Minwuia thermotolerans: one gene and its partner. Each later gene encodes a partner of the first gene's protein in a complex. Links are inferred from orthologs where the notes say so. Each region holds a gene or a part of one and is shown on either strand. Other genes may lie near its edges.

Region 1 (15,442 bases):
CGCCGCCCTGATATCGACCTTCTCGACCATCAGCCTTCCTCTCCTTCGCGCAGCACGAAGCGCTGCACCTTGCCGGTCTGCGTCTTCGGCAGTTCGTCGACGAACGCGACCTGCCGCGGATACTTGTAGGGGGCGATCTCCGCCTTGACGTGATCCTGCAACGCCTTCGCGGTCGCCGGCCCGTTCGCCACGCCCCGGCGCAGCACCACGAACGCTTTCACCACCTGCCCGCGCTCCTCGTCGGGCGCGCCGACCACGGCGCACTCGGCGACGTCCGGATGGGTCAGCAGCGCCGCCTCCACCTCCGGGCCGGCGATGTTGTAGCCCGAGGAGATGATCATGTCGTCGGAGCGCGCGGCGTAGCGGAACCAGCCGTCGGCCTCCATGGCGTAGCTGTCGCCGGTGAAGTTCCAGCCCCCCCGGGCGTAGTCCGCCTGCCGCTCCGGGTTGTCCAGATAGCGCACGCCCGTCGGGCCCCGCACCGCCAGGAGGCCGATCTCGCCGGGCGCACAGTCGCGGCCGTCTTCGCCCACCACCCGCGCCTCGTAGCCGGGAATGGCGCGGCCCGTCAGCCCGGCGCGCATGTTCTCGGGCCGCTCGGCGATGAAGATGTGAAGCATCTCCGTCGAGCCGAGGCCGTCGATGATTCGCACCCCGGTGGCCTTGCGCCAGCCCTCCCAGACCGGGCCGGGCAGCGTCTCGCCGGCGCTGACGCACCTGGTCAGCGAGGAAAGGTCATAGTCCGCGGCCAGGGCGGTCATGGCGCGGAAGGCGGTGGGTGCGCTGAACAGTGTCGTCACGCGGTGATCCTGGATCGCCTGTAGCGTGGTCTCCGGGGTGAACTGTTCGCTCAGAAGGGTCGCCGCGCCGACCGAAACGGGAAAGGTCACCAGGGCGCCGAGACCGAAGGTGAAGGCGATCGGCGGGCTGCCGGTGAAGACGTCGGTCTCGTCGGGCCGGAGCACATGGCGGCAGAAGGTGTCGTTGATCGCCATGACGTCGCGGTGGAAGTGCATGCAGCCCTTGGGCTGGCCCGTGGTGCCGGAGGTGAAGGCGATCAGGCAGACGTCGTCGGCCGCGGTGTCGGCCGCGGCGAAGCTCTCCGGCTTCCCGGCCATGGCCCGCTCCAGTTCGTCCTCGGAAGCGAGATCCCCGGCGAAGTGAACCACGCGCTGCAGGTGATCGCTGGCCGCCACCGCCTTCGCCATGTCCTCCTCCAGCCGCCGGTCGCAGAGCGCCAGCGCCACCTCCGCCTTCCCGGCGATGTAGACCAGTTCCCTGGCGCGCAGCAGCGGCATGGTCGCCACCGCGATGGCGCCGGCCTTCATGACCGCGAACCAGATGGCCACGAACATTGGCGTGTTGGCGCCACGGATCAGCACCCGGTTGCCGGGCCGGATGCCGCAATCGTCGACCAGGACATGGGCGATGCGGTCCGCGCGGGCCTTCAGTTCGGCATAGCTCCAGACACGGTCGCGATAGAGATAGGCCGGCCGGTCGGGAAACCGTTCCGCCGCGCGGTCGAGCAGGGCGGCCCCGCAGTTGATCTGACCGGGATAGGCGCGGAGTTCGGGCAGGCCATCGAAGGACACCGTCGGCCACTGGTCCCTCGGCGGCAGCCGGTCGCGCGCAAAGCTGTCGACATGGGCCGAGCGGCCCGTCGGCTGGAAGGGCTCAGCGGACATCGGCCGCCTCCCGGAACGGCAGCCCCTCCGGCAGGGGCATCTCCACGGTCACGGCTTCCGACGGCGGCCCGGCATTGCCGTGGGCGTCGAAGGCGCGGACGTAATAGGTGTAGGTCAGACCGCCCAGGACCGTGCGGTCGACGTGCCTGGTGGACTTCACCGCCTCGGCGACCGTCGCCGGCCCGCCGTCCTCGGAGCGGTAGACGTCATAGCCGATCACGCCGTCGGCCGCCTTCCAGGCGAGCCGAACCTGGCCGCCGTCGACCGCGGCGGCCAGCGCCGCGCCGTCTTCCGGCCATTGCGGCGCGGCGCCATCCGGATCGTCAGCCGGCGCCTGTCGCGCGCCCTTCGGCCAGAGGAAGCAGTGCACCTCCCTGAAGTTCTCGTCGAGCTGCTTGCAGACATTGCAGTAGATGCAGCGCACGATCCGGTCGGCGCGGTCCTGGCGCACCTTCTTCGGCCAGTCCGGGTCGGCCAGCAGCTGGCGCGCCATGCCGATGATGTCGGCCTTGCCCTCGGCCAGCAGGCGCTCGGCGTCCACCGGGTCGGCGATCTTGCCCACCGAGATGACCGGGGGATGGTAACCCTTTGCGTTGATGAAGCCCTTGATCTCGGCGGCCAGATGGGCGTGCGGCAGGCCGGGATACCAGTTCCCCGGCATGCAGCGGTCGCCCGAATAGCCGGTATAGGGATAGAGCGGCTGGCCCTCGCGGTGGACCGCATCCTCGAACTTGCCGCCCACCGACAGCGAGATGTAGTCGACGCCCGCCTGGGCCATGCGCAGCGCGATGCGCTTCGCCTCGTCGACCGTGTAGCCGTCCTTGATCGCTTCCTCGGCCAGAAAGCGGATGCCGACAGGGAAGTCGTCGCCGACGCGGCGGCGCACCTCCGCCATCACCCGACCGAACATGGCCAGCCGGCCCTCCAGGGTGCGGCCCGAATAGGCGTCCTTGCGGCGGTTGCGGCGGCTGAGGAACGACGACAGCGTGTAGGCGTGGGCCGAGTGCAGCTCGACGCCGTCATAGCCCGCCTCCCGGGCGCGCAGCGCGGCGAGGCCGAAGTCCTCGATGATGCTCTCGATGTCCCCGGCGCTCAGATCCTCGATCCGCTGCCGCCAGCCGGAGCGCGCCACCTTCATGAAGTGGATGATCTGCGGCACCACCTTCGAATCCGAGGCCTCGTGGACGGCAGCCGCCAGGCGCCGGTGCCCCTCGATGAAGTCGTCATGGGAAATGCGCAGCAGCGGGCCCGACTTGGAGCGGTGGATCGCCATCGCCTCGACCACGATCAGGCCGACCTCGCCCTCGGCATAGCGGCGGTAGCGGTCGACGATGTCGTCATTGACGAAGCCGTCCTCGCCCGAGAGGCGCGTGACCATGGCCGGCACCGCGATCCGGTTGGGCAGGACCATGCCGTTTATGTCGAGAGGTTCGAGCAGTTTCACGGCGCCGCCTCCTGTTGCAGGCCGGCGCGCACCTTGCCCAGCAGGCCATAGAGCGCCTCCGCCTCACCCGGCGTCAGGGTCGAAAGCATCGAATCGATCCAGCTTTCATGTGCCGGGGTCATGCGGTCGAAGGCCCGCTTGCCGGCCTCGGTCATGCGGACGACCTGGGTGCGGCGGTCCTCCGGCAGGCGCGCCGTCTCCACCAGCCCCTCCTCGGCCAGGCGGTTGACCAGCCCGGTGACGTTTCCGGCCGAAACCATCAGCCGGCCCGAAAGCGCGCCCATGGTCAGCCCGTCGGCGGCGCGGTCGAGCTGCGCCAGGACGTCGAAGCGCGGCAGGGTGGTGTCGAATTCCTCGCGCAGGCGGCTGCGGATGGTCCGCTCGATCTCGCCCGTGCAGGCCAGCATGCGCAGCCAGAGCCGGAGTTCCAGCTTGGGATCGGGACGGAGCTGGCCGGCCGCGGACATCAGGCGCTCTCGCCGCCGTCGATGGCGATGACCTGGCCGTTGACCGAGCGCGCGCCGGGCCCCGCCAGCCAGAGCGCCAGATCGGCGATCTCGTCGGTCTCGATCAGGCGCTTCTGCGGATTGAATTTCACCAGCTCCGCGCGGGCCTCCTCCTCGGAGCGGCCGGTCTTCTCCACGATGTTGGCGATGGTCTGCGCCGTCATCGGTGTCTCGATGAAGCCCGGGCAGATGGCGTTGACGGTGATGTTCTTCCCCGCAAGTTCCAGCGCCAGCGCGCGGGTGAGCCCCACCGCGGCGTGCTTGGAGGCGACATAGCCGGCCACATAGGCATAGCCCTTCAGGCCGGCGGTGGAGGCGATGTTGACGATGCGCCCGCCGCCCATGTCGGCCATGGGCTTCGCCGCCGCGCGGCAGCAGAGAAAGACGCCGCGGGCGTTCGCCGCCATCATCCGGTCGAAATGATCGACCGACATGCGCGACAGCGGCGCCGAACCCGACATGCCGGCATTGTTGACCAGCACGCCTATGGGGCCGCCCGCTTCCGCCGCCTGCTCAAACAGGCGGGCCACATCGTCCTCGACCGAGACATCCGCCGCGATTGCGTGGACCGCGCCGCCCATTTCGCCGGCCGCCTTCGCCAGCGCCTCGGCCTTGCGGCCGGTGATGGTGACCGGGTGGCCGGCAGCCATAAACCGCTCCGCCACCGCGCGGCCGACGCCCTGCGCGCCGCCGGTCACCAGGACATGGGCCTTGCCGCTCTCGCTCATGTTTCCGCCGCCTTCACCGAAATTACTTTAAGCTTAAAATAATCCGGTCCGCCGCGGCGCGCAAGCGCGGCGCAATATTGACCGCCGGTCATTTATGCGTTGCAGTCCGGCGAAAGAGACAGAGGGAGGGGGACGCGGTGGCGTCATTCGATTACGTGATCGTCGGCGGCGGTTCCGCCGGCTGCGTGCTGGCCAGCCGGCTCTCCGAAGACCCGGACGTGACGGTCTGCCTGCTGGAGGCGGGGCCGGCGAAGCAGGACTGGTCGGTGCGCGTGCCCGCCGGGCTCATCAAGACGATGAAGGATCCGAACAGCAACTGGCTGCTCAGGACCGCGCCACAGAGAAACCTGGACAACCGCGAACTGTTCTGGCCCCGCGGCAAGGTGATGGGCGGCTCCAGCGCCATCAACGGCATGGTCTATATCCGCGGCCACCGCGACGACTACGACCGCTGGGCCAACGAGGAAGGCTGCACGGGCTGGGACTGGCGGACGGTGCTGCCCTATTTCCGCCGCTCCGAGCACAACGAGCGTCTGACCGACGACCTGCATGGCATCGGCGGGCCGCTCAACGTCGCCGACCCCCGCTCGCCCAATCCGATGTCACGGATGTACGTCGAAAGCTGCGCCGCCCAGCAGATCGCCGAGAACGAGGACTTCAACGGCGACCGCCAGGAGGGCGCCGGCCTCTACCAGCTCACCCAGAAGGACGGCAGCCGCTGCAGCGCCTTTCACGCCTATCTGGAGGGCGTGGCGCGGCCCAATCTGGAGATCGTCGACCTGGCCCATGCCAACCGGGTGCTGATCGAGGAGGGCCGCGCCGTCGGCGTCGCCTACAACCGCGGCAACGAGGTCGTCGAGGTCAGGGCGAACCGCGAAGTGTTGCTGGCCGGCGGCGCGGTGCACAGCCCGCAACTGCTCATGCTGTCGGGCGTCGGGCCGGGCGAGGAGCTGAAGGCCTTCGAGATCCCCGTGAAGGCCGACCGGCCATCGGTGGGGCAGAACCTGCAGGACCATCTCGACGTCTCGGTGGTCGCCCGCACCACGACCGCGCTGGGCTTCGCCTTCACCATGAAGGGGTTGTGGATGGGCCTCCGGGCGCTGCGCGAATACCGCCGCGGCCGTACCGGCATGCTGACCAGCAACTTCGCCGAGGCCGGCGCCTTCGTGCGCTCGACGCCGGAGAAGGAGCTGCCCGACCTGCAGTATCACTTCCTTCCGGTGGTCAGCGACAGCCATGGCCAGAACCGCATCAAGGCGCACGGCGTCACCCTGCACTGCTGCGACCTGCGCCCGAAGAGCCGCGGGCGGGTCGGGCTGCAGTCGCCCGATCCGCTGGCGCCGCCGCTGATCGACCCGAACTACCTGGACCACGAGGACGACCTGGCGGCGCAAAGGCGCGGCGTCGCGATCGGCCGGCGGATGCTGTCGGCCGCGCCGCTCGGCGAGCATGTGGGGGCGGAGATCTATCCCGGTCCCGGCGTCGAATCGGAGGCGGATATCGACGCCTTCATCCGCCGCAAGGCGGAGACGATCTACCATCCCGTCGGCACCTGCCGCATGGGCTCCGACCGGGAATCGGTGGTCGACCCGGAATGCCGCGTCCGCGGCGTCGAGAGACTGAGGGTGATCGACGCCTCGGTGATGCCCAGCCTGATCGGCGGCAACACCAACGCGCCGACCATCATGATCGCCGAGCGCATGTCGGACCTGATGCGCGGACGGGCCTGACAGCCGCCCCCCTTGTCGGTGTATGGTCGGGCCATGTCAGGCGCACCGAACGAATCAGGCTCCAACATCCCCGCCTTCACCGTCAGCGAGCTGTCGATGAAGCTGAAGCGGACGCTGGAGGACGCCTTCGGCCATGTCGTCCTGCGCGGCGAGATTTCCGGCTTCAAGCGCGCCGCCTCGGGCCATCTCTATTTCGGCCTTAAGGATGACAAGGCGGTCATCGACGGGATCGTCTGGCGCGGCCAGGCGGCGAAGCTGAACTTCCGCCCCGAAGACGGGCTGGAAGTGCTCTGCCGGGGTCGGGTGACCAGCTATCCGGCGCGGTCCAAGTACCAGATCGTGGTCGAGAGCATGGAGCCCGCCGGCGAGGGCGCGCTGATGGCGCTGCTGGAACAGCGCCGGCGCAAGCTGCAGGCGGAGGGACTGTTCGCGCCCGAGCGCAAGCGTCCCCTGCCCTGGCTGCCCGAAATCATCGGCGTGGTCACCAGCCCGACGGGCGCGGTGATCCGCGACATCCTCCACCGCCTGCAGGACCGGTTTCCGCGCCGGGTCATTCTCTGGCCCGTGCTGGTGCAAGGCGAGACCGCTGCCGAGCAGGTCGCCCGCGCCGTCGAGGGCTTCAACCGCTTCACCGCACCGGACCGGCCGGATCTGCTCATCGTCGCCCGGGGCGGCGGCTCGATCGAGGACCTCTGGGCCTTCAACGAGGAAGTCGCCGTCCGCGCCGTCGCGGAGAGCGAAATCCCCGTGATCTCGGCGGTCGGGCACGAGACCGACACCACGCTGATCGACCATGCCGCCGACCGGCGCGCGCCGACGCCCACCGCCGCCGCCGAGATGGCCGTACCGGTCCGCGCCGAGATCGCCATGCAGGTCGGCGATCTGTCGCGCCGCAGCCTGGGCGCGCTCCGGCGACTGCAGGTGGAGCGACGCAACGCGCTCACCGGCCTGGCGCGCGGCATTGTCGACCCGCGCCGGCTGCTGCAGCAGCATGGCCAGCGCCTCGACGACCTGGGCGACGCGCTGGGCCGCGCGCTCCGCATCGGCACGGCCCGGGGCCGGCAGCGCCTGACCGAGAGCGCCGGGGGCTTGCGGCCGCAACTGCTTCGCCAGCCGATCCGCGATGGCCGTGAGGGGCTGGGCCGCGCTGCGCTGGCGCTGGAGCGCGACTTCGGCCGACTGCAGCGCGACCGCCGCCAGCGCCTCGACGGGACGGCGCGGCTGCTTGAAGTCTTTTCCTACAAGGCGACGCTGCAGCGTGGTTTCGCCGTCATTCGCGACGATGCCGGCCAGCCGCTGACCCGCGCCGCGGCAGTGCAGGCGGGTGCCGCGCTCGAGATCGAGTTCGCCGACGGCCGCCGCAACGCGGTCGCCGCGGGCGACGGCAAACCCGCCGTGCGCCGGGCGAAGGACGCGGCGAAGAGGCCCGAGCAAGGAGACCTGTTCTGATGCGTAGCGTTCTCGCGTTCCTCGTTCTCTGCTTCGCCCTGCCCGCCGCCGCCTACGAGATTTCCGGCAACGCCGTGCAGGGCGGGATGCTGACGGGCCGCACCGAACCGGGAACCGAAGTGCTGTTGAACGGCGAGCCGATCCGGGTCTCGCCCGACGGGCGGTTCGTGCTGGGCTTCGGCCGCGACCACGGCGGGACCGTCGAGCTCAGGGTCGGTGACAGCGTGGCCACGCTGGTGGTCGGCAAGCGCAATTACGACATCCAGCGGATAGATGGCCTGCCGGAGAAGATGGTGACGCCGGACGCCGAGGCGCTGGAGCGCATCCGCCGCGAGGCTGCAGATATCGCGGAGGTCCGCGCGATCGACACGCCCGAGACCTTTTTCGCACAAGCCTGGCGCTGGCCGACGGTGGGTATCGTCTCCGGCGTCTTCGGCAGCCAGCGGGTTCTCAACGGGGAACCCCGCCGGCCGCATTTCGGCATCGATATCGCCGCCGACACGGGAACGGCGGTTCACGCGCCCACCGACGCCATCGTGCGCCTGGCAGCGCCCGACCTCTATTTCACCGGCGGCACGGTGATGCTGGACCATGGCCACGGCGTCACCAGCGTCTACTCCCACCTCTCTTCGATCGGCGTCGAGGTCGGTCAGCGCGTGGCGCAAGGCGAGAAGATCGCCGAGGTCGGCTCTACCGGCCGCTCCACGGGGCCGCATCTGGACTGGCGCGTGAACTGGTTCGGAGAGCGCCTCGATCCGGCGCTCCTGGCCGGCCCGATGCCGGAGAGGCCCTAGAGATTCGCCTTCAGCCAGCCGGCGATGCGGTCCATGGCTTCCTCGATGTTCTCGATCGAGCTGGCGTAGGAGAACCTGAGATAGCCCTCGCCCAGCACGCCGAAGCTGGTGCCGGCGATGGCGGCGACCCCGGTTTCCTGCAGCAGGCGATCCTGCAACGTACCGGAATCCAGCCCCGTCGCGGTGATGTTGGGGAAGGCGTAGAACGCCCCCTTCGGCGTGACGCAGGAGACGCCCGTCAGTTCGTTCAGCCGTTCGACGATCCGCTTCCGGCGCCGGTCGAAGGCCGCGACCATCTCCGCCACGGCGTCCTGGGGCCCCTGCAGCGCCTCGATACCGGCATACTGGGTGGCGGCGTTGACGCAGGAGTGGGTATTGACCGCCAGCTTGGCCGCCAGCGGCGCAAGCTGCTTCGGCCAGAGTCCCCAGCCCAGCCGCCAGCCCGTCATGGCATAGGTCTTCGACCAGCCGTCGAGCACGATCAGCCGGTCGCGGATCGACGGGTAGTCCATCAGGGTGACGTGATCCAGGCCGTCATAGGTCATGCAGGAATAGATCTCGTCCGACATGATGGCGACGTCGGGATGCTTCTCCAGCCCCGTGACCAGCTTCTCGATCTCGGCGCGCGGAACGACGCCGCCCGTCGGATTGGCCGGCGAGTTCAGGATGATCAGCCGCGTGCGCTCGTTGATCTGGCCCAGCACTTCATCGGCGGAGAAGGAAAACCCGGTCTTCTCGTAGAGACGTATCGGCACCGCCTTCGCACCGGAGAACTGGATCATGGAGCGGTAGATCGGAAAGCCCGGATCGGGATAGAGGATCTCCGTCCCCGGCTGACCGAAGATCAGCATCGCGAAGGCCATGGTCACCTTGCCGCCGGGCACGCAGACGATCAGGTCCGGGTCGACATCGTGGCCGTAGCGGCGGTGGATGTCCGCGGCCACCGCCTCGCGCAGCGCCGGGATGCCGTTGGCCGGCGTGTAGCCGTGATGTCCGTCGGCCAGCGCCTTGCGTCCGGCCTCGACCACGTTCGCCGGCGTCGGGAAGTCGGGCTGGCCGATCCCGAGATTGATCACCGAGCGGCCCTGCGCGGCCAGGGCGTTGGCGCGGGCCAGCACCTCGAAGGCTGTCTCGGTACCCAGATGGCTCATCCGTTCGGCCAGGATCATCTTTCCCTCCCCTGCGCTGACGCTTTTGGTTTAGTGCCTTCCCAAACCCGCCGCAATTGTGGTCATTGACGGCAAACGCGAACAAGGAGGCGGATCGGGATGAGGGAGATCGAGGACAGGATCGCGTTCGTCACCGGCGGCGCCAGCGGCATCGGCCTGGCGGTGGCGAAGGCCCTGGTGAACCGTGGCGCGCGGGTCATGCTGGCGGACATCGACGCCGACGCGCTGGCGCTGGCGAAGGCGGAGATCGGCCAGGCGGCGGAGGGCGTCGTCTGCGACGTGGCCAGCGCGCAGAGCGTCGAAGAGGCCGCGCAGGCGACCATCGACGCCTTCGGCAAGGTGCATATGGTCTTCAACAACGCCGGCGTCGGCCTGGGCGGCAAGCCGGGCGAGGTCAGCCTGAAGGACTGGCGCTGGATCGTGGACATCAACCTGATGGGCGTGGTCCACGGCGTCGAGACCTTCCTGCCCCTGATCCGCGGGCACGGCGAGGGCGGCCACATCGTCAATACCGCCTCCATGGCCGGCCACTGGGCGAATCCGATGATGGGCCCCTACTGCGCCACCAAATTCGCCGTCGTCGGCTATTCCGAATGTCTCCGCCAGGCGCTTGCGCCCGAAGGCATCGGCGTCTCGGTCCTCTGCCCCGGCTGGGTGAAGACGGCGATCACCGACAGCGGCAAGCGGCGGCCGTCCGGCCCGCCCGCGGGTGCGAGCGTCCTGTCGGGAGCCGAAGCGGTGGGCGGCAACGACTCCTCGACCGTCACCGACCTGATCGCCCACGGCATGCCGCCGGAGGTGCTGGCCGACTGGGTGACGCAGTGCGTCCAGGACAACCGGCTCTATATCTTCAGCCACGCGGTGATGGAGCCGGTGATCGGCATGCGCCACCAGGCGATCAAGGCCGACTATGCCGCCGCCATCGCCAACGAGTCGCTGACGAAGAACCAGACGAGTTGACGTGCTCCACGACCAAGGTTCACGCGGGCTGTGTCCATGACCGCCCCCGACCTTTCGCGCGCCGGCGGCGGGCCGACGGGCTGGTCGGTCCGCCTTTCGCTGTTCTACGGCTGTTTCTTCCTGACCGCCGGCGTGATGATGCCCTGGTTCCCGGTCTATCTCGACGCCCGCGGACTGACGGCGGACCAGATCGGCCTGCTGCTCGCTGTCGGCTTCTGGATCAAGCCGCTGGCGAATCCGCTGGGCAGCCGCTGGGCGGACCTGAGCGGGGAGCGGCGGCGGCCGATCGTGCTTCTGGTCATCTGCGCCGGCGCCGCCTTTGCGCTCTATTCGCAGGCCGACCATTTCGCGCTCTTCCTCGCCATCGCCCTGCTGATGCAGGCGTTCAACTCGCCGGTGCTGCCGCTCGCCGACAACGTCACCATGACGGCGGCCGCGGAGCGCGGCATCGACTACGGGCGTGTCCGTCTATGGGGCTCGATCACCTTCATCGGCGCAGCCTATGGCGCGGGCTGGCTGCTGGAGGGCCGCGACGCGGACGTCATCCTCTGGCTGGTTGTGGGCGGCTTCGTGCTGACCGCCCTGGCTTCCGCGGGCCTGCCCGACATCCGCTTCTCCCGGCCCGAACAGCGCCGGCGCAACCCCTTCGCGCTCCTCGGCCATCCGATGTTCGCCATCTTCCTGCTGGCGACCGGTTTCAACTCGGCCGCCCACGCAGTCCTCTACGGCTTCGGCTCGCTGCACTGGAAGAGCATCGGCCTTTCGGAGGCCGAGATCGGCGTGCTCTGGGCCGTGGGCGTGGTCGCCGAGATCGTGCTCTTCGCCCTGTCTCGGCGGGTGATCGGTCGGATCGGCCCCCTCGCCCTTCTGCTGATCGGCTGCGCCTCGGGCCTGGTGCGCTGGACGCTCACCGCCTGGGCCGAAACGTTCTGGCCGCTGTTCGGGCTGCAGGTGCTGCACGCCTTCACCTTCGGCGCGGCCCATCTGGGGGCCATGCACTTCATTCAGCGGGCCGCGCCGGACGGCATGTCGGCCACAGCGCAGGGCCTCTTCGCCGCCTTCGGCATGGGGCTGTTCATGGGCTTCGGCGCCATCGCCGCGGGTCAGCTCTACGGCGTCTTCGGCGGCCAGGCCTATCTGGCGATGGCCGCGCTGTCGGCAGTCTCGACCGTCGCCGCACTGATCCTGCTCCGGCGCTGGGACGGGCGGCGGCTTAGTCTTTGACGCCCTCCCCCGCCTCGTCTAATCCATGCGGCAAGGGCGGTCCCGCCAGGGACGCCAGCCGCAAATCGGATCGAGAGGGAGGGAGCCGCCATGTCGTCACCGGTGGTGCTGGAGAAACACGGATCGATCGGGGTCATCCTGGTGCAGAATCCGCCGGTCAACGCGCTGAGCCAGGCTGTGCGCCAGGGGCTTGCCGACCGGCTGGCCGAGGCCATCGCCGACGATGACATCAAGGGCGTGGTGCTGGCCGGCGACGGCCGCACCTTCATCGCCGGGGCGGACATCCGCGAGTTCGGCAAGCCGATGCAGGCCCCCGATCTCAACAGCGTCATCCGCGCCTACGAGGAGAGCCCCAAGCCGGTCGTCGCCGCGATCCACGGCACGGCGCTGGGCGGCGGCCTGGAGACGGCCTTCGCCGCCCACTACCGCGTCGCGGTGGCGAAGTCCTTCGTCGGCCTGCCCGAGGTCAAGCTGGGCCTGCTGCCCGGCGCCGGCGGCACCCAGCGCCTGCCGCGCGTGGCAGGTGTGAAGACCGCCCTCGACATGATCACCTCCGGCGACATGGTTCCCGCGCCGAAGGCCAGGGAAGCCGGCATCGTCGACGAGATCGTCGACGACCTGATCCCCGGCGCGGTCGCGTTCGCCGAGAAGCTGGTCGCCGAGGGCGCGCCGCTGAAGGTGATTTCCGCCGGCCGCGGCAAGCTGGACGAGGCCGACCCGGCCATCTTCGACGAATACCGCGCCCAGGTGGCGAAGAAGGCGCGCGGCGTGCTGGCGCCGCAGAACTGCATCGCCGCGGTCGAGGCCGCGGTGAAGGCCTCGAGTTTCGAGGACGGGCTGAAGCGCGAGCGGGAGCTGTTCGCCGAGCTGATGGAGAGCCCGCAGCGCGCCGCCCAGATCCACATCTTCTTCGGCGAGCGCGAGGTCGCCAAGATTCCGGATCTGCCCAAAGGCACCGAGGCAAAGAAGATCGGCAAGGTCGCCATCATCGGCTGCGGCACCATGGGTGGCGGCATCGCCATGAACTTCGCCAATGTCGGCATCCCCGTGACCATCGTCGAAAACGAGCAGGCGGCGCTGGACCGGGGCTTCGGCATCATCCGGAAGAACTACGAGAACTCGGCGAAGCGCGGCCGCTTCCCCATGGACGAAGTCGAGAAGCGCATGGGCCGGCTGACGCCCACCACCAGCTATGACGACATCGCCGACGCCGACATCGTCATCGAGGCCGTCTTCGAGGAAATGGGCCTGAAGAAGGAAATCTTCGCGAAGCTGGACCAGGTGATGAAGCCCGGCGCGGTGCTGGCCACCAACACCTCGACGCTGGACATCGACGAGATCGCATCCGCCACGAAGCGGCCGGAGGACGTCATCGGCACCCACTTCTTCAGCCCGGCCAACGTCATGCGGCTGCTGGAGAATGTCCGCGGCGAGAAGTCGAGCCCGGAGACCATCCAGACCGTCATGGACATGGGCAAGAAGATCGGCAAGGTCGCCGTGCTGGCCGGCAACTGCCACGGCTTCATCGGCAACCGCATGCTGCATCCCTATCGCCGCCAGGCCGAGTTCCTGGTCGAGGAAGGGGCGCAGCCCGAGGACATCGACCGCGTCATCTACGACTTCGGCTTCGCCATGGGCCCGTTCGCCATGGGCGACCTGGCCGGACTGGACGTCGGCTACCGCGTGCGCCAGCACCAGCTCAAGACCTGGCCGCAGGGCAAGCGCTACTCCTCTCTGGGCGACAAGATCGTCGAGATGGGCCGTCACGGCCAGAAGACCGGCGCCGGCTGGTTCCTCTACGAAGAGGGCGACCGCACGCCGAAGCCGGATCCGGTCATCAAGGAACTGATCGAGAAGCATGCGGCCGAAGCCGGGCTCAAGCGCCGCGCGGTCAGCGACGAGGAAATCCTGGAACGCTGCATCTACGCCCTGGTCAACGAGGGCGCGAAGATCCTGGAGGAGGGCATCGCCATCCGGCCGGTCGACATCGACATCACCTATGTCTACGGCTACGCCTTCCCGAAACATCGCGGCGGGCCGATGCACTACGCCGACCATGTCGGCCTGGACAAGGTTCTGGCGCGCATCCGCCATTTCCACGAGATCTCCGGCGAGGACGAGTGGAAGCCGGCGAAGCTGATCGAGGATCTCGTGGCCCAGGGCAAGGGCTTCAAGGACTTCACACGTTGAGCTGCTTCAACCGGCGTTCCGGCCGGTCACGGTCATGCGCCGAATGATCCCCCGCCCGTCCCGCTGAAGCGGGCCACCTTCCCCCTTCGGGAAGGGGGAGGGCCGGGGTGGGGGACGGGCCTGCGCGCCGCGGACCGACTGCCCGGAGGTGGGGGACGGGCCTGCGCGCCGCGGACCGACTGCCCGGAAAGAAAAAGGCCCCGGCGGCGACGCCGGGGCCTTTCTTCGGTCTGGTTCTGCGGTTCAGTTCCGCGGGCGCCGCCGCCACCAGCCGCGCTTGGGCGGTCCGGCGTCGGCCACTTCCTCGGCCGGCTCCGGCTCGTCCTCGTTGGCGGGTTGCGCCACTTCCACGGGCCGGGCGGCATCGACGCTTTCTTCGGTCTTCTCTTCCGCGGCCTGCGCCGGTTCCGGCTCGGCCTCGGTAACGGGCTCGGCACCGGCTGTCTCCCCGGCTTCGGCCGGGGTCCCGTCCGCCGGCGCGGCGGGTTCCTGGTCCGCGTCCGCCCGAGCGTCGGTCTGAACGGCTTCGGGCTCGGACCCGGTGGCCGGACGCGGCGCCGGTTCGGCAGCCTCGGCGGCGGCCGGAACCTCCTCGTTCACCGCCTCTTCCGCCGGCGCTTCCTCGTTCACCGGCTCCTCGGCAGTCGCGGCCGGCTCGGCCTCGTTGTCGTCGGCCGCCGGTTCCTCGCCGCCCGTGGGCTGGATTTCCTCGGCGTCCTCGTCATTCGGCACCGCGGCGGCCATCACGAAGGGCGAATCCTCGCCATCGCTCCTGCGGCCCCGCCGGCGGCGGCCGCCACGGCGGCCCCGGCGACGGCGCTTGCCATCCTCGTCCTCGTCATCGTCGGAGGCGCCGCCTTCGTCGGCTCCGGACTTCGGCTGCGATTCCTCGGCGCGGGTGCTCTCGCCGTCCTTGTCTCTGCTCTCGCCGTCCTTGTCGCCGCTCTCTTCAGGCTGCTGGCCGCCGCCACGGCGGCGACGGCGGGAGGACCGCCGGCGGCGTCCGCCGCGCTCCTCGTCGCCGTCCTGCGCGTCGTCCCCGTCACGCTCCTCCGCCTCGTCGGCCTCTTCGGCCTCCTCGGCTTCGTCCGCTTCTTCGGCCTCCTCGGGCTCGATGGGCTGACGCCAGCTTTCGTCCAGCGCCTCGGCGCCAGGCTCCTTGGCGGTCACCCGCTCGATGCGGAAATCGGGCGCAAGCAGCTCCTCGTCGGCAGCGATCTCGACGCGGAAGCCGTAGCGCTGCTCGATCTCCGCCAGGGCGTGGCGCTTGTTGTTGATCACATAGATCGCGATCGCCGTCGGCATGTTCACCAGGATCTCGGCGGAGCGGTCGCGGATGCCCTCCTCCTCGATGGCCCGCAGGATGTGCAGCGAGGCCGAATCGATCGAGCGCACGCGCCCGCTGCCGCCGCAATGGGGGCAGGTCTCCATGTTGACGTCCTGCACGCCCGGACGGAGCCGCTGGCGCGACATCTCGAGCAGGCCGAAATGACTGATGCGTCCGACCTGGATGCGCGCCCGGTCGACCTTCAGGCATTCCTTGAGCTTGCGCTCGACCGAGCG
Region 2 (15,511 bases), on another replicon or contig:
GGCCTGTTCGCCCATCCGTTCATCACGCCGAAGTTCCTGCACGAGGTGCAGGTGCCGGCGCTGGAGCGCGGCCTGGCGAAGAGCGGCCGGAGCCTCGCGGATTTCGACATGCCGGCGATGATCATCACCATCACCGGCCGCAATGACGAGGCGATCGAGCGGGCCGAGGCCAATGTCCGCCGCCTGCTCGCCTTCTACGGCTCGACGCCGAACTATCACAGCGTGCTGGAAGCCCATGGCTGGAACGACCTGGGGCCGATCCTGAACCGCATGTCCAAGGAAGGGCGCTGGGCGGAGATGCCCGCCGAACTGCCCGACGAGATGGTGGAGCAGTTCTGCGTCAAGGGCCGGCCGTCGGAGATTCCGAAGCTGATCGAGCAACGCGCGGCGGGCCTGGTCGACCGCCTCACTCTCTACGCCCCCTACGCCTCCGAGCCCGAGCTCTGGGGCGACATCGTCGCGGGCGTCAAGGCGCTACCCGGCAAGAAGGTGGCCTGAGAGGCGCAGGGCGGTTCGGTGGCCGCCGGACCTGGCGGCACGGGGGCCGTCGGCGGTGGCCCGAGCGGTGGAATCGTAACACGGAGTGATGCAATCACAGGCGTCCTGGGGCTTGACCCCAGGACCCAGTTCGTCGGTGCGCTGGGCCCTTGGATCAAGTCCAAGGGCGACAAGAGGAGATGGGTAGTCGCTGACGGCAGAGCCTAGCCGACCCGCAACCCGCCCTTGTCGATCTCGGTGAACCTGCCCCCGCTGGCGGCGAGCTCCCGCAGCGTCTCGGCCGGGGCGAAGCGGTCGTCTTCCGCTGCGATGCGCTCCATGACGTCGAGCACCTTCTTCGCGCCGATGCGGTCGCCGTAGAACATCGGCCCGCCCTTGTCGGCCGGCCAGCCATAGCCGTTCAGCCAGATGACGTCGATGTCGGAGGCGCGCTGGGCCTTGCCGTCTTCGAGGATCCGCACGCCCTCGTTGATCATGGGATAGATGCAGGCCTCGATGATCCGCTCGGCGCTCATCGGCCGGCCCGCCTTCGGGTCGGCGCCGGTGATGTCGGCGATCACCTGCTCGGTCACGGCGGACGGCCGGGGCTGGCGGTCGTCGCCGTAGTCGTAATAGCCCGCGCCCGTCTTCTGGCCGCGCCGGTCCATCTCGCAGAGCGCGTCGCGGATCGGGTTCTCGGTTGTCGCGCCCTTCTTCCAGCCGATGTCGAGGCCGGCGAGGTCGGACATCTGGAACGGGCCCATGCGGAAGCCGAACGCGTTCAGCGCCCGGTCCACGTCCCAGGGCATGACGCCCTGGAAGACCAGCCGGTTCGCCTGCACCTGGCGCTGGCGCAGGATGCGGTTGCCGACGAAGCCGGGGCAGACGCCGACCAGCGCGGCCACCTTGCCGATGTCGCGCGCCACCGCCATGGAGGTCGCCACCACGTCGTCGGCGGTCCTCGCCGCGCGCACGATCTCCAGCAGCTTCATGACGTTCGCCGGCGAGAAGAAGTGCAGCCCGATGACGTCGCCGGGCCGGCCGGTCTCGGCGGCGATGGCGTCGATGTCGAGGCCGGAAGTGTTGGTGGCCAGGATCGCGCCGGGCTTCGCGATGCGGTCGAGCTCGGCGAAGATCGACTTCTTCAGCTCCAGGTCCTCGAACACCGCCTCGATGATCAGGTCGCAACCGCCCAGGTCCGCCATCGACAGCGTGCCGGTGATGCGGCCCATGCGCGTCTCGACCTCGTCGGCGGGGAAGCGGCCCCGCTCGGCGGAGCGCTGGTAGTTCTTGCGCACCGTCGCCAGACCGCGCTCCAGGGCGTCGGCCTTCGTCTCGACGATGGTGACCGGCACGCCCGCGGTGGCGAAGTTCATGGCGATGCCGCCGCCCATGGTGCCGGCGCCGATGATGCCGACCGACGTCACCGGCCGGAGCGCGGTGCCGGGGGCCAGGCCCGGCACCTCCCATGCGGCCTTCGCGGCGGCGGCGATGTAGTCGGCGGTGGCCTGGGTCTCGTCGGTCATGTCTGTCCTGTCCTTGTCCCGATAGGCGGCGTCCCCGGGCGTGACCCGGGGACCCAGCCTTTCGGTTTGCTGGGCCCTCGGATCGGGTCCGAGGGCGCCGTCAGCTTTCTTCAGCTAGCCGCGGAGATCGGTCAGATATCCGCGTAGCAGTGCGTTTCCGCCTTGCCGCCCGGATGGGTGACGGCGCCTAGATGGGCCGGGCCCACGGTCTGGGCGTATTTCCAGATCGCGCCGGACTGGTAGTCGGTCTCGCGGGGCGTCCATTCCTTGCGCCGGGCTTCGAGCTCCGCGTCGGTCAGGTCGACGTGCAGCGTGCCGGCGTCGGCGTCGATGTGGATCATGTCGCCGTCCTGCAGCAGCCCGATCGGGCCGCCGACCGCCGCTTCCGGGCCCACATGGCCGATGCAGAAGCCGCGCGTGCCGCCGGAGAAGCGCCCGTCGGTGATCAGCGCGATCTTGTCGGAGATGCCCTGGCCGTAGAGGGCGGCGGTGGTCGCCAGCATCTCGCGCATGCCGGGGCCGCCCTTCGGCCCCTCGTAGCGGATGACGAGGACGTCGCCTTCCTTGTACTCACGGCGCTCGACGGCGGCGAAGCAGTCCTCCTCGCAGTCGAAGACCCGCGCCGGGCCCGAGTGCTGCATGCGGCCCAGGCCCGCCACCTTCACGATGGCGCCGTCGGGGGCGAGATTGCCCTTCAGCCCCACCACGCCGCCGGTCGGCGTCAGCGGGTTGGCGACGTGGTAGATGACGTCCTGGTCCTCGGGGAAGACCACGTCCTTGACGTTCTCCGCCAGGGTCTTGCCGGTGACGGTGATGCAGTCGCCCTTCAGATAGCCGGCGTCCAGCAGTTCCTTGATCACGACCGAGATGCCGTTGATCTCGTACATGTCCTTGGCGACGTACTTCCCGCCGGGCTTGAGGTCGGCGATGTAGGGCGTGTGCTTGAAGATCTGGCAGACGTCGTCGAGGGTGAACTCGATCCCGCATTCGTGCGCCAGCGCCGGCAGGTGCAGCCCGGCGTTGGTCGAGCCGCCGGTGGCGGCGACGACGGTCGCGGCGTTGTGCAGGCTGTCGAGGGTGATGATGTCGCGCGGGCGGATATTCTGCGCCATCAGGTTCATCACCGCGCGGCCCGAGGCGGTGGCGAAGGTGTCGCGGTTCTCGTAGGGCGCCGGCGCGCCGGCGGAGCCGGGCAGCGCCAGGCCGATGGCTTCCGAGATCATCGCCATGGTGTTGGCGGTGAACTGCCCGCCGCAGGAGCCGGCCGAGGGGCAGGCGACGCATTCCAGGCCGTGCAGGCGCTCCTCGGTCCAGTTGCCGGCGGCGACCTGGCCCACGCCCTCGAAGACGTCGACCACGGTGACGTCGCGGCCCTCGAACTTGCCGGGCAGGATCGAGCCGCCATACATGAAGACCGACGGGATGTTCAGCCGCGCCATGGCCAGCATCAGGCCGGGCAGGGACTTGTCGCAGCCGGCCAGGCCGACGAGGGCGTCATAGCAATGGCCGCGGACCGTGAGCTCGGTCGAGTCGGCGATGATGTCGCGGCTGACCAGCGAGGCCTTCATGCCCTGGTGGCCCATGGCGATGCCGTCGGTGACGGTGATGGTGGTGAACTCGCGCGGGGTGCCGCCGGCTTCCTCGACGCCGCGCTTGGCCCACTTGGCCTGGCGCGAGAGCGAGATGTTGCAGGGCGCGGCCTCGTTCCAGGTGGTGACCACGCCGACCAGCGGACGGTGGATCTCCTCGTCCGTCATGCCCATGGCGTAGTAATAGGAACGGTGGGGCGCGCGCTGGTAGCCCTCGGTGACGTGGCGGCTGGGCAGTTTCGCCTTGTCGAAAGTCTTGGTGTCCATTGTGGTGCCTCCCCGGATCGTGCCTTGGCGTCGTGTCTGGTCTATCTGTTAGACCAAATCGGCGCGGGACGGAATGGAGGATGGCGATGACGGAACATGCGCGGGCAACGGCCGACGCCTGTTACATGATCGATACGGGCGCGCAGCGCTTCCGGGCCCATGACACGGCGGACTTCTGGCCGAAGATGATGGCCGGAGAGATCGAGGGAGAGGCGCTGGTCAGCTTCTTCCGCATGGAAAGCGATTTCCCGCACTGGGAGATGCACCCGGAGGGCGACGAGCTGTTCGTGCTGCATTCGGGCGAGATCAAGGTGGTTCTCGAGCAGGACGGCGCCGAAACCGTCTTCCGTCTGAAGGCGCGCCAGACCTGCGTTATCCCGCGCGGCGCCTGGCACTTCGCCTACTGCGTCGCGCCCGGCGACCTGACCGTCATCACCTTCGGCGAGGGCACGCAGCACCGCGCGGTGGACGGCGCGCCGGGGACCGCTGCGTGACCATGCGCCGGGCCGCTTGTCTATCGCGGCCGATCGGACCATTTTGAACCCATGCCGAACCCGGAACGCCCCAACAGTTCAGAGAGCCTGCCGGAACGCATTCCGGTGTTCCCGCTGGCCGGGGCGATCCTGCTGCCGGGCGGGCGGCTGCCGCTGAACATCTTCGAGCCGCGCTACCTCGCCATGACCCGCGACGCAATGTCGGGTGCGCGCATGATCGGGATGATCCAGCCCAAGGACGACGAGCGCGGCGACGGCCGCACGCCCGACATCTATTCCGTCGGCTGTCTGGGCCGGGTCGTGGAGTTCTCGGAAACCGGCGACGGCCGCTACCTGATCGCGCTGGCCGGCGTCTGCCGCTTCCGGGTGACCGAGGAGCTGGAATGCGATACCGCCTACCGCCAGGTGCTGGCCGGCTATGAGGACTTCAGGGACGACTTCGCCGACGGCGACGGACCGCAGGGGGTCGACCGCGAGCAGCTCCACGAGGCGCTGAAGGCGTTTCTCGACCTGCGCGGGCTGAAGGCGGACTGGGACGCCGCCCGGCGCGCCTCCGACACGGTGCTGGTGAACTCGCTGTCGATGATGCTGCCCTTCGGGCCGCCGGAAAAGCAGGCGCTGCTGGAGGCCGGTTCGGTTGCGGCCCGCGCCGAGGTGATGACGGCGCTGATGCGCATGGCCCTGATCGAAGGTGATGACGGCGGCTCGGCCGTGCAGTAGCCTGCCGGCATCAATTCCCGGGCCGGAGCCCGCACACGAAATCGTCCCCATGCGAATACCGAAGCTCCTGACCACGCTGCGCACCTATTCGTGGCGCCTGTTCCGCGCGGACCTGTTCGCCGGTCTGACGGTGGCCATGGTCGCTATCCCGCTCAGCATCGCCATCGCCATCGCTTCCGGCGCGACGCCAGCCGCCGGGCTGACCACGGCGATCGTGGCCGGGTTCGCGATTTCGCTGCTCGGTGGCAGCCGCGTCCAGATCGGCGGACCCACCGGCGCCTTCATCGTCGTCGTCTACGGCGTGATCGCCGAGCATGGCTTCGACGGTCTCGTGCTGGCGACCGCCATGGCGGGACTGATTCTGGTGATCGCGGGCGTCTTCCGGGCGGGAAGGCTGGTCGCGTTCATCCCCGAGGCCGTGATCAACGGTTTCACGATCGGCATCGCGATCATCATCGCCACCAGCCAGATCAACGATTTCCTGGGGCTCGGGATCGAGGACCTGCCGGCGGATTTCATCGAGAAGGCGCCGGTCCTCTGGCGTCACTTGGGACAGACCAGCATTCACGCCGTCGTCCTGGCGGTGGCCACGATGGCCGGGATCGTTCTGCTGCGCCGCCTGGCGCCCCGGTTCCCCGGGCTGATCGTCGCGGTCGGTCTCGGATCCTGCGCGGTCGCCCTGGCCGGTCTGCCGGTCGATACGGTCGTCTCCCGCTATGGCGAACTGCCCGCCGGGCTGCCCTGGCCTGCGCTGCCCGAAATATCCGCCGCCCGGATTGTCGAACTGTTCCCCTCGGCGGTCGTGATCGCCTTTCTGGCCGCCATCGAATCCCTGTTGTCGGCGATGGTTGCCGACCGGATGATCGACGGTCAGTATCGGCCGAACGCCGAGATCATTGCGCAAGGCGTGGCGAATCTCGGCAGCGCGGCGTTCGCGGGCCTTCCCGCGACGGGCGCGATCGCGCGGACGGCGACCAATGTGCGGGCCGGGGGGCGGACGCCTGTGGCCGGCATTGTCCATGCGGCGGCGATCCTGGCGGCGGTGCTTCTGATCGCCGACATCGCGGGATATCTGGCGATGCCCTGTCTCGCCGCGCTGCTGGTTCTCACGGCGTGGAACATGAGCGAACCGCACCGCTGGCGCGGCTATGCCGCCGCGCCGGTTTCGGACCGTGTGCTGCTTCTTTTGACGATGACGCTCACGGTCCTGGTCGACCTGACGGTCGCGATCGGCGTCGGCGTCGCCGTCGGGCTTGCTATTCGGCTCAGGCGGCGCGACATACCGGAGGCGAAGTGGACGCCGCCACGGCGTTAGAAGCGGGGGCGAAGGACCATAGGGATGATGCAGGAAATCGACCGCAAGCTGCTGGAGATCCTCGTGTGTCCCCTGACCAGGGGCACGCTGGAGTACGATCGGGAGGCGCAGGAGCTGATCAGCCGCCAGGCAGGGCTCGCCTATCCCATCCGGGACGGCATACCGATCATGCTGGTCGACGAGGCCCGCAAGCTGGACGAGGACGCCCCGGCCCGATGAGCCTCGACGTCTATGAGGAGGCGGGCCGGCCGCAGCCGACCGAGATCCGACTGAACAGCGCCGAGCGCACGCTCGAGGTTGATTTCGAGAACGGGCGCAGCTTCGCCTTCACCCATGAGTTCCTGCGGGTCGAGAGCCCCTCGGCCGAGGTCAAGGGTCACGGCCCCTCCCAGCGTCAGTACGTGCCCGGCAAGATCGGCGTCGCCATCACGGAGATCGAACCCGTGGGCAACTACGCGGTGCGGCTGAAATTCGACGACGGCCACAACACCGGCATCTTTTCCTGGAGCTATCTCTACGAGTGCGGCGACCGCTACGAGGAGATCTGGGACGCCTATTGCGAGGAACTCGACCGGCGGGGGCTGAGCCGGGAGGGGTAGGCGGCAACGATGCGCCCGGGCGCAGGCGCGACAGCGCCGGGCCGAGGCCAGCCGCCTACAGCACTTCCGTCTCGACCTCCCGGCCGCGCTCGACCAGCGTCCAGCCATCGGCTGTCCGGCGGATGACCGTCACCGAGCAGTTGTCGGGACGGAAATGGGTCACACGGTCCTCGCCTGTCAGGTGGCCGACGATGGTGTTGATGGCGACGAAGTGGCTGGAGACCACCGTGTCTTCCTCGATTTCCTCGATCGCCGCGATCAGGTCGCGCCGCCAGCCGGCGAGGTCGGCGGCGGATGGGTCGGACCACGTGCCTTCCATGAATCCCGTCAGCCATTCGCGCCGCGCCTTCAGGTCTTCGGTCGGCGAGGGTACCTCCGACACGCGCGGTTCCACCCGCGCCGGCGATCCCCAGACGTTCTCCAGGGCGGTTGCAGTCTCCCGCGTACGGCGCATCGGGCTGGTGATCAGGGGCATCGGCCCCTTCGGCCCCAGCAGATCGGCCATGACCAGCGCCTGACGGGAGCCAATCCTGTCCAGCGGCGGATCGTGATCCTCGTCGAAGGCGGCGGCGGCCTTGCCATGGCGAACGAGATAGACCGTGGCCATGCTCTCCTCCCTGATCAATGGTCGGTTCGGGCTATTCGGCGGCGGGGACGGGCGGCACGGCCGGCTGGTCGCCCCCTTCCCGGTCCTCGCGCTCCTGGCGGTTGAGCATCCGTTCGACATGGCCGACCGGCTTCGTGAAGCGCGCCAGCAACAGGTAGAACTGGGGCACGATGAACAGCGACAGGATGGTCGAGAAGCCGATGCCGCCGATGATCACGATGCCGAGGGTGGCGCGGGTCTCGGAGCCGGCCCCCGTCGCCAGCGCCAGCGGCAGGGCGCCGAGCCCGGTCGAGATGGTGGTCATCAGGATGGGCCGCAGCCGAATGGCGGAGGCTTCGATGACCGCCTCGCGGATCTCCTTGCCCTGGTCGCGGAGCTGGTTGGCGAACTCCACGATCAGGATTGCGTTCTTCGCCGTCAGGCCGATCAGCATGATCAGCCCGATCTGGCTGTAGACGTTGATCGAGATGCCGGTGGCGAGCATCGTCGCCAGCGCTCCCGTCACCGCCAGCGGCACCGCCGTCAGGATCACGAACGGGTGGATGAAGCTCTCGAACTGCGCCGCCAGCGCCAGGAACACGATCACCAGCGCCAGCGCGAAGGTGAGGTAGAGAGCGCTGGAAGACGACTTGAACTCGTCGGACTCGCCGGCATAGGTCACGCGCGCCTCGGGCGGCAGCTCTTCCGCCGCCACGCGGTCCAGGAAGGCGAGCGCCTCGCCCAGGGTGTAGCCGGGCGCCAGCGAGGCGGAGATGGTGACGGAGCGCAGCCTGTCGGTGCGTTCCAGTTCCCGGGCCGTGGCCCCTTCCGACAGGGACACCAGGCTTTCCAGGGGGATCAGCTGGCTATCGCCTTCACCTGAGCGGACATAGATGTTGCGCAGGTCGCGCGGGCTGGAGCGGTCGGACTTCTGCGCCCGGAGGATCACGTCGTACTGCTTGCCACCCTGCTGGAAGGTGGTCACCCGCCGTTCGCCCAGCATGGTTTCCAGCGTGCGGCCGATGCTGTCGATTCGGACGCCCAGATCGGCTGCGCGGTCGCGGTCGATGTCGACGCGCAGCTCCGGCAGGGTCTGGTCGTAGCTCATGTCCGGATTGAGGATGCCCGGGTTCTCGCGCGCCTTGTCGACGATGAGCGTGGCCCACCGCTCCAGCACGTCATAGTCGGGACCGCCGATCACGAACTGCACCGGCGTTTGCGAAAACCGCTGGCCCAGGGGCGGCCGGCCGAAGGCGAAGGCCTTCACGCCCGGAACAGCCAGTACCTGCGGGAACAGCCGTCCGATCACCTCCTGCTGGCTCACCTCGCGCTCCTCCCAGGGGACAAGCCTGAGGATGCCGAAGCCGACATTGACGTCGCCCGGGCGCCCGCCGAAGCCCGGCGCCAGGATGACCAGCACGCGCGAGCCGATCCCCTCCTCGATCAGCGGCATCAGCTTGTCTTCGACCTCGGCGACATAGCGGCTGGTGAACTCCAGGCTGGCGCCCTCCGGAGCAGTGGCGCTGACGAAGATGATGCCGCGGTCCTCCTGCGGCGCCAGTTCCTGCGGCAGGGCGAGATAGAACAGATAGGCCATGGCCGAGACCACGCCAGCCAGGGCGATGACCACGATCGGCAGCTTCAGCGCCGAGGTCAGCACCGACTTGTAGCCGTTCGACAGTCCCTTGAAGCCCTTCTCCGTCACCCGGCCGAACCAGCCCGACTGGGAACTCGGGCGAAGCAGCTTCGAACACAGCATCGGGGTCAGCGTCAGCGCGATGAAGCTGGAGAACATCACCGCCACGGCGACGGCGATGCCGAATTCCCGGAACAGCCGTCCGACATTGCCCTCCAGGAAGGAGATCGGCACGAAGACGGCGATCAGGACGATTGTCGTGGCGATGACCGCGAAGGCGATCTGACGCGCCCCGCGCAGCGCCGCAAGCAGGGGCTGTTCGCCTTCTTCGATGCGGCGGTGGATGTTCTCCAGCACCACGATGGCGTCGTCCACGACCAGGCCGATGGCCAGCACCAGCGCCAGCAGGGTCAGCACGTTGACCGAGTAGTCCAGGGCCGACAGGACGATGAAGGCGGCGAGGATCGAGACAGGGATGGCGAGAACCGGGATGATGGTGGCGGTGATCGAACGCAGGAAGACGAAGATCACCAGCACGACCAGACCGAGGGCGATCACCAGGGCGCGATAGACCTCCTCGATCGATTCCTCGATGAAGACGGATTCGTCGTAGGAGAGATCGAGCGTCATGCCCTCGGGCAGGCCGGGCGTGATCTTCGCCAGTTCTTCCCGGACTCCGCGCGCCACTTCCAGGGTGTTGGCCTTGGACTGGCGGATCACGCCGACGCCGACGGTCGTCTGGCCGTTGGAGCGGAACTCGGTGCGCTCGTCCTCCGGCCCCAGCGCCACGTCGGCCACTTCCATCAAGCGGATGACGTAGCCATCCCGCTCGGCAAGGACGATGTTGCGGAACTGCTCCACCGTCTCCAGCGAGGTCTCGGTGCGTACCGAGAGCTCCCGGGTGACCGATTCGATCCGGCCCGAGGGCAGATCGATATTCTGTTCGCGCAGCGCCGCCTCGACATCGGTGACCGTCAGCCCGCGGGCCGCCAGCTCGTTCTTCTTCAGCCAGATGCGCATGGCGAAGCGCTTGCCGCCGCCGGTGCGGACGCGGCTGACGCCGTCGACCACGGAAAAGCGGTCGATCAGCTGGCGCTCGGCGTAGTCGGTCAGCTCCATGGCGTTCATGCGGTCGCTGGAGAGCACCATCCACATCATCGCCCGGGCGTCTGATTCGCTCTTGGCCACGGTGGGCTGCTCGGCGTCGACCGGCAGTCGGTTGAGGGCGCGGCTGACGCGGTCCCGCACGTCGTTGGCCGCGGCGTCGATGTCGCGGCTGAGGTTGAACTCGACCGAGATCGACGACGATCCCTCGCGGCTGGTCGAGGCGATGCGCTTCACCCCGCCGATGCCGGCCAGTTCGTCTTCGAGCACCTGGGTGATCTGGCTCTCGACGATGTTGGCGCTGGCGCCGCGCCAGATCGTGTTCACCGAGACGATGGGCGGGTCGATGTCCGGGTATTCGCGTACCGACATCTTCTCATAGGAGAACGCACCGAAGATCATCAGCACCAGGCTGATGACGATGGCGAAGACAGGACGCTTGATGGCGGTATCGGAGAGGACCATCGTCCTAGCCTTTCACGGAGGCGGTCAGCGGATTGCGCACGGTGACGGGCGCGCCGGGCCGGACCTTCTGCACACCGGCGGTAATGACGGTCTCGCCCGGCTCCACGCCGTCCAGAACCTCGACCAGGCCCGGCCGGCGGCGGCCCAGCTCGACCGGGCGGCGCTCGGCCTTGCCATCCACGACGGTGAAGACGAAGGCGCCGCCGTCGACCACCAGGACGGATTCCTCGGGCACCATCAGCGCATCCTCGGTGCGTCCGTAGACCAGTTCCACGGTCAGGAACATGCCCGGCCGCAACAGGCTGTTGGCGTTGTCGATTTCGGCGCGGACGGTGACGGCGCGCGTTGCGGGATCGATTCGGGTGTCGATGGTGGAGACGACTCCCTCCACCGGCGTGTCGGGATAGGCCGAAGAGCGTGCGTGCACCACCTGGCCGGGATGCAGCGCCGCCAGCACCGTCTCCGGCACGTCGAAGTCCAGCTTGATGACCGATATGTCGTCCAGGGTGACAATGGGCTCGCCGGGCTGCACCAGGGCGCCGACGCTGGCCTGCTTCAGGCCCAGCCGCCCGGAAAAGGGCGCGCGCAGGGTGAACTTGCCGATGCGGGCCTCGATGGCGCGGACCTCGGCCTCGGCGGCGGCCAGCCCCTGGGCCAGCTCCTCGGTGCGGGCTTCGGTGATCAGGCCCTTGCGCCGCGTAGCCTCGCCGCGCTCGTAGACCTGCCGGGCCAGGTTGAGCTGCGCCTTCGCGCGCTCGAGCTCCGCCCGGATCTCTGCCGTGCCGAACTGCACCAGAAGGTCGCCGCGGCTTATCTGCCGGCCTTCGGAAATATTGAGCTCGGCGATGCGGCCCGCGATCTCGCTGGTGATGGTCACGGACTGGTTCGATTTCGTGGTTCCGACCACGCGGACGGTGTCCACGAGCGACTGCGGCGTGACCATGACGGCGTCGACCGGAACGGCGCCACCGGCCCGTTTCTGGCCTTCGACTGCCGGCGCGAAATAGGCGCCGACGAGCGGCAGGTCCGCGCGGTTCGTCCACGCGAAATAGCCGCCGGCCGCGAGGGCCGCGACGATCAGAAGCTGGATGAGGATGCGCACGCTTGAAGACTCTCCCTTGCCGCGCCAACTGGCGGCGATAAGCTCGGGCCGATGGCCGGGCAGGACAGTACATAATGTCGCGCCCGCGGCAAACTGACTTGTATGGCGGACCGGGACGCGCGCCCGGCCGGGAGGAAGGAATCGGATTGGCCACGCTGTTCGTCACCCACATGGACTGTCTGATGCACGACACCGGACCGTCCCATCCCGAAAGGCCGGACCGGCTGCGCGCTGTCACCCATGCCCTGAACGAGACCGATTTTCCCGACCTCGTGCGCCGCGAGGCGCCGCTGGCGAGCGACGATCAGATCGCGCTGGCCCATCCCGCCGACCACGTCGCCGCCGTCTTCGACGCGGTCCCGGGGCAGGGCCGCCGCCATCTCGACGGCGACACCGTGGTCTCGCCGGGCTCGGCGGAGGCCGCCCGGCGCGCCGCCGGCGCGGTGATTGCCGCCATCGACGCGGTCTTTGCCGGCGAGGCCGCGAACGCCTTCTGCGCCGTGCGGCCGCCGGGGCATCACGCCGAGCGCCGCACGCCGATGGGCTTCTGTCTGTTCAACAACGTCGCCATCGGCGCGCAGCACGCCCGCAAGGCGCACGACATCCGCCGCGTCGCCGTGATCGACTTCGACGTCCATCACGGCAACGGCACCCAGGACCTGTTTCAGGACGATCCGGAGCTGTTCTACGGCTCAACCCACCAGTGGCCCCTCTATCCCGGCACCGGGGCCAGGGAGGAGCGCGGCGTCTCCGGCAATATCGTCAATGCCTGCCTGCCGCCCGCGGCCGGTTCGGCGGATTTCCGCGCAGCCATGACCGACGAGGTGCTGCCGCGGCTGAAGGCCTTTCAGCCTGAACTGCTGATCGTTTCCGCCGGCTTCGACGCCCACGAGCGCGATCCGCTGGCCAATCTGAACCTGACCGACGACGACTATGCATGGATCACGGCGGAGTTGATGGCGGTCGCCGACGAATGCTGCGCGGGCAGGGTGGTATCGGTGCTCGAAGGCGGTTATGACCTCGATGCGTTGCAGACGGCGTCCGCGGCGCATGTCCGCGAACTGGAACGAAAGAAGGGCTGAATGACCGAGATCCCAGACGACATCCGGCAGATGAACTTCGAGACGGCCCTGCAGGAGCTGGAGAAGATCGTCGGCCGGCTGGAATCAGGGGATGTCGACCTGGAGGACTCGATCGACATGTACGCGCGGGGCGTACACCTGAAGGCGCATTGCGAGGCCAAGCTGAAGGCCGCCGAGGCGCGGGTGGAAAAGCTCGTGATCGGAACCGACGGCCAGCCCGCCGGCTCGGAACCCTTCGAGACCGAGTGAACGGCATGAACGCGGCGTTGGCAGAGGCGCTTCAGGCGAGCGCGGCGGCGGTCGAAGCCGAACTCGACAGGCTCGCCACGGTTCCCGACGCGCTGGAGGCGCGAGTATGGGAAGCCATGCGCTATTCGCTGTTCGCCGGGGGCAAGCGGCTCCGGCCGTTCCTGGTCATGGCGACGGGCGATCTGTTCTTCGTGCCGCACGATTCCTCGGTCCGCGCCGCTGCCGCGATCGAGATGATCCACACCTATTCGCTGATTCACGACGATCTGCCCTGCATGGACGACGACGACCTGCGGCGCGGCAAGCCGACCAATCACCGCCAGTTCGACGAGGCGACAGCGGTGCTGGCCGGCGATGCGCTGCAGCCGCTGGCGTTCCGCACCCTGCTGGACCCGGCCACCGATCCCAGCGCCGACATCCGCCTCGATCTGGCGCAGCGGCTGGCGCGTGCGGCCGGCGCCGAGGGCATGGTCGGCGGGCAGATGATCGACCTGCAGGCGGAGACGACATCCTACGATCTCGACCAGATCACCCGGCTGCAGAACATGAAGACCGGCGCGCTGATCGCCTGGTCATGCGAGGCCGGCGCCATACTCGGCCGCGCCACGGCGCGGGAACGGGAGGCGCTGAAGGCCTATGGCCTCGACCTCGGTCTGGCCTTCCAGATCGCCGACGATCTGCTCGACGCGGCCGGCTCGGCAGAGGAAATGGGCAAGGCCGTCGGCAAGGACGCCGAGGCCGGCAAGGAAACCTTCATCACGCTGATGGGCCCCGAAGGTGCGCGAAAAAGGGCGGAGGAACTGGTTGCACACGCCGTCGCGCGCCTTGATTTGTTTGGTGAAAGGGCCTTTCTATTGAGGGAAGTGGCGCGGTATGTGATCGACCGGCGGTCGTGACCGTCAAGCGCCCGGCCCGCACGGCAGTAGCAAAGGGGTAAGCGGCAGTGGCCGAAACTTCGAAAACACCATTGCTCGACACCGTCAGCAGCCCGGCGGAGCTCAGGGGACTGGCGCCCGAGCAGCTCCGCCAGCTGGCGGACGAACTGCGGGCGGAGACGATCGATGCGGTCTCCCAGACCGGCGGGCACCTGGGCGCGGGGCTGGGCGTCGTCGAACTGACGACGGTGCTGCACTACGTCTTCAACACGCCCGACGACAAGCTGATCTTCGACGTCGGCCACCAGTGCTATCCGCACAAGATCCTGACCGAGCGACGCGACCGAATCCGCACGCTCCGCCAGGGCGGCGGCCTGTCGGGCTTCACCAAGCGCGCGGAAAGCGTCTACGACCCCTTCGGCGCGGCCCATTCATCGACCTCAATCTCGGCCGGGCTGGGCTTCGACGTCGCCCACCGCATGCAGGGCCAGCCCAACCGCGTGGTCGCGGTGATCGGCGACGGGGCCATGTCGGCTGGCATGGCCTACGAGGCGATGAACAATGCCGGCAGCATGAAAAGCCGGATGATCGTCATCCTGAACGACAACGAGATGTCGATCGCCCCGCCGGTCGGCGGCATGAGCGCCTATCTCTCGCGGCTGATCTCCGGCAAGCCCTATCTGTCGATCCGCGAGGTCGGCAAGAAGCTGGCCGAACGCTTCCCGCGGCAGCTCTCCAAGATGGCCCAGCGCGCCGAGGAATTCGCCCGCGGCATGCTTACCGGCGGCACCATGTTCGAGGAGCTGGGTTTCTACTATGTCGGCCCGGTGGACGGGCACAATATCGACCACCTGCTGCCGGTGCTGGAGAACGTCCGCGATGCCGGCAGCGGCCCGATCCTGGTGCATGTCGTCACCGAGAAGGGCAAGGGCTATCCGCCAGCGGAGCAGTCGGCGGACAAATATCACGGCGTCGCCAAGTTCGACGTGGTCACCGGTGCGCAGCAGAAGGGCAAGCCGAATGCGCCGGCCTACACCAAGGTCTTCGCCAACGCGCTGGTGAAGGAAGCGGCGAAGGATGACAGGATTGTCGCCGTCACCGCGGCCATGCCCTCGGGCACCGGCCTCGACGTCTTCGGCAAGGCCTTTCCCGACCGCACCTTCGACGTCGGCATTGCCGAGCAGCACGGGGTGACCTTCTGCGCCGGCATGGCGGCCGGCGGCCTGAAGCCCTTTGCGGCGATCTATTCGACCTTCCTGCAGCGCGGCTACGATCAGGTTGTCCACGACGTCGCCATCCAGCGGCTGCCTGTGCGGTTCGCCATCGACCGGGCCGGCCTGGTCGGCGCCGACGGCCCCACCCATGCGGGCGCATTCGACGTCACCTATCTGGCGACGCTGCCGGGTTTCGTGGTCATGGCGAGCG

The links.
Region 2: the proteins of xseA (region 1) and CWC60_RS07325 are in contact, whole or in part, in a cryo-EM structure (PDB 8TXR), measured with the Escherichia coli proteins. The link is inferred for Minwuia thermotolerans from one-to-one orthologs.

What each region holds. Positions count from the first base shown.
Region 1 is NZ_PIGG01000061.1:12,476-27,917, forward strand. The notes cover bases 5,423-8,334. They hold xseA (exodeoxyribonuclease VII large subunit), read left to right. Parts: upstream 5,423-6,126; coding sequence 6,127-7,542; downstream 7,543-8,334. Other genes in these bases: CWC60_RS16890 (GMC family oxidoreductase), read left to right, coding at 5,423-6,093; CWC60_RS16900 (M23 family metallopeptidase), read left to right, coding at 7,542-8,334; CWC60_RS16905 (pyridoxal phosphate-dependent aminotransferase), read right to left, coding at 8,333-8,334. In the rest of the region: CWC60_RS16865 (cupin domain-containing protein), read right to left, coding at 1-30; CWC60_RS16870 (benzoate-CoA ligase family protein), read right to left, coding at 30-1,685; CWC60_RS16875 (oxidoreductase), read right to left, coding at 1,675-3,129; CWC60_RS16880 (MarR family winged helix-turn-helix transcriptional regulator), read right to left, coding at 3,126-3,596; CWC60_RS16885 (SDR family NAD(P)-dependent oxidoreductase), read right to left, coding at 3,596-4,363; more of CWC60_RS16890, read left to right, coding at 4,501-5,422; more of CWC60_RS16900, read left to right, coding at 8,335-8,336; more of CWC60_RS16905, read right to left, coding at 8,335-9,505; CWC60_RS16910 (SDR family NAD(P)-dependent oxidoreductase), read left to right, coding at 9,605-10,465; CWC60_RS16915 (MFS transporter), read left to right, coding at 10,502-11,689; CWC60_RS16920 (3-hydroxyacyl-CoA dehydrogenase NAD-binding domain-containing protein), read left to right, coding at 11,780-13,879; CWC60_RS16925 (ribonuclease E/G), read right to left, coding at 14,123-15,442. UniProt on the Escherichia coli protein: Bidirectionally degrades single-stranded DNA into large acid-insoluble oligonucleotides, which are then degraded further into small acid-soluble oligonucleotides.
Region 2 is NZ_PIGG01000026.1:309,209-324,719, forward strand. The notes cover bases 11,606-14,586. They hold CWC60_RS07325 (exodeoxyribonuclease VII small subunit), read left to right. Parts: upstream 11,606-12,962; coding sequence 12,963-13,211; downstream 13,212-14,586. Other genes in these bases: CWC60_RS07315 (efflux RND transporter periplasmic adaptor subunit), read right to left, coding at 11,606-11,880; CWC60_RS07320 (histone deacetylase family protein), read left to right, coding at 12,027-12,962; CWC60_RS07330 (polyprenyl synthetase family protein), read left to right, coding at 13,217-14,107; dxs (1-deoxy-D-xylulose-5-phosphate synthase), read left to right, coding at 14,155-14,586. Also shown: CWC60_RS07265 (TIGR03617 family F420-dependent LLM class oxidoreductase), read left to right, coding at 1-498; CWC60_RS07270 (3-hydroxyacyl-CoA dehydrogenase), read right to left, coding at 702-2,003; ilvD (dihydroxy-acid dehydratase), read right to left, coding at 2,135-3,859; CWC60_RS07280 (cupin domain-containing protein), read left to right, coding at 3,946-4,353; CWC60_RS07285 (LON peptidase substrate-binding domain-containing protein), read left to right, coding at 4,405-5,073; CWC60_RS07290 (SulP family inorganic anion transporter), read left to right, coding at 5,123-6,388; CWC60_RS07295 (Trm112 family protein), read left to right, coding at 6,416-6,607; CWC60_RS07300 (gamma-butyrobetaine hydroxylase family protein), read left to right, coding at 6,604-6,987; CWC60_RS07305 (histidine phosphatase family protein), read right to left, coding at 7,043-7,594; CWC60_RS07310 (efflux RND transporter permease subunit), read right to left, coding at 7,626-10,778; more of CWC60_RS07315, read right to left, coding at 10,783-11,605; more of dxs, read left to right, coding at 14,587-15,511. UniProt on the Escherichia coli protein: Bidirectionally degrades single-stranded DNA into large acid-insoluble oligonucleotides, which are then degraded further into small acid-soluble oligonucleotides.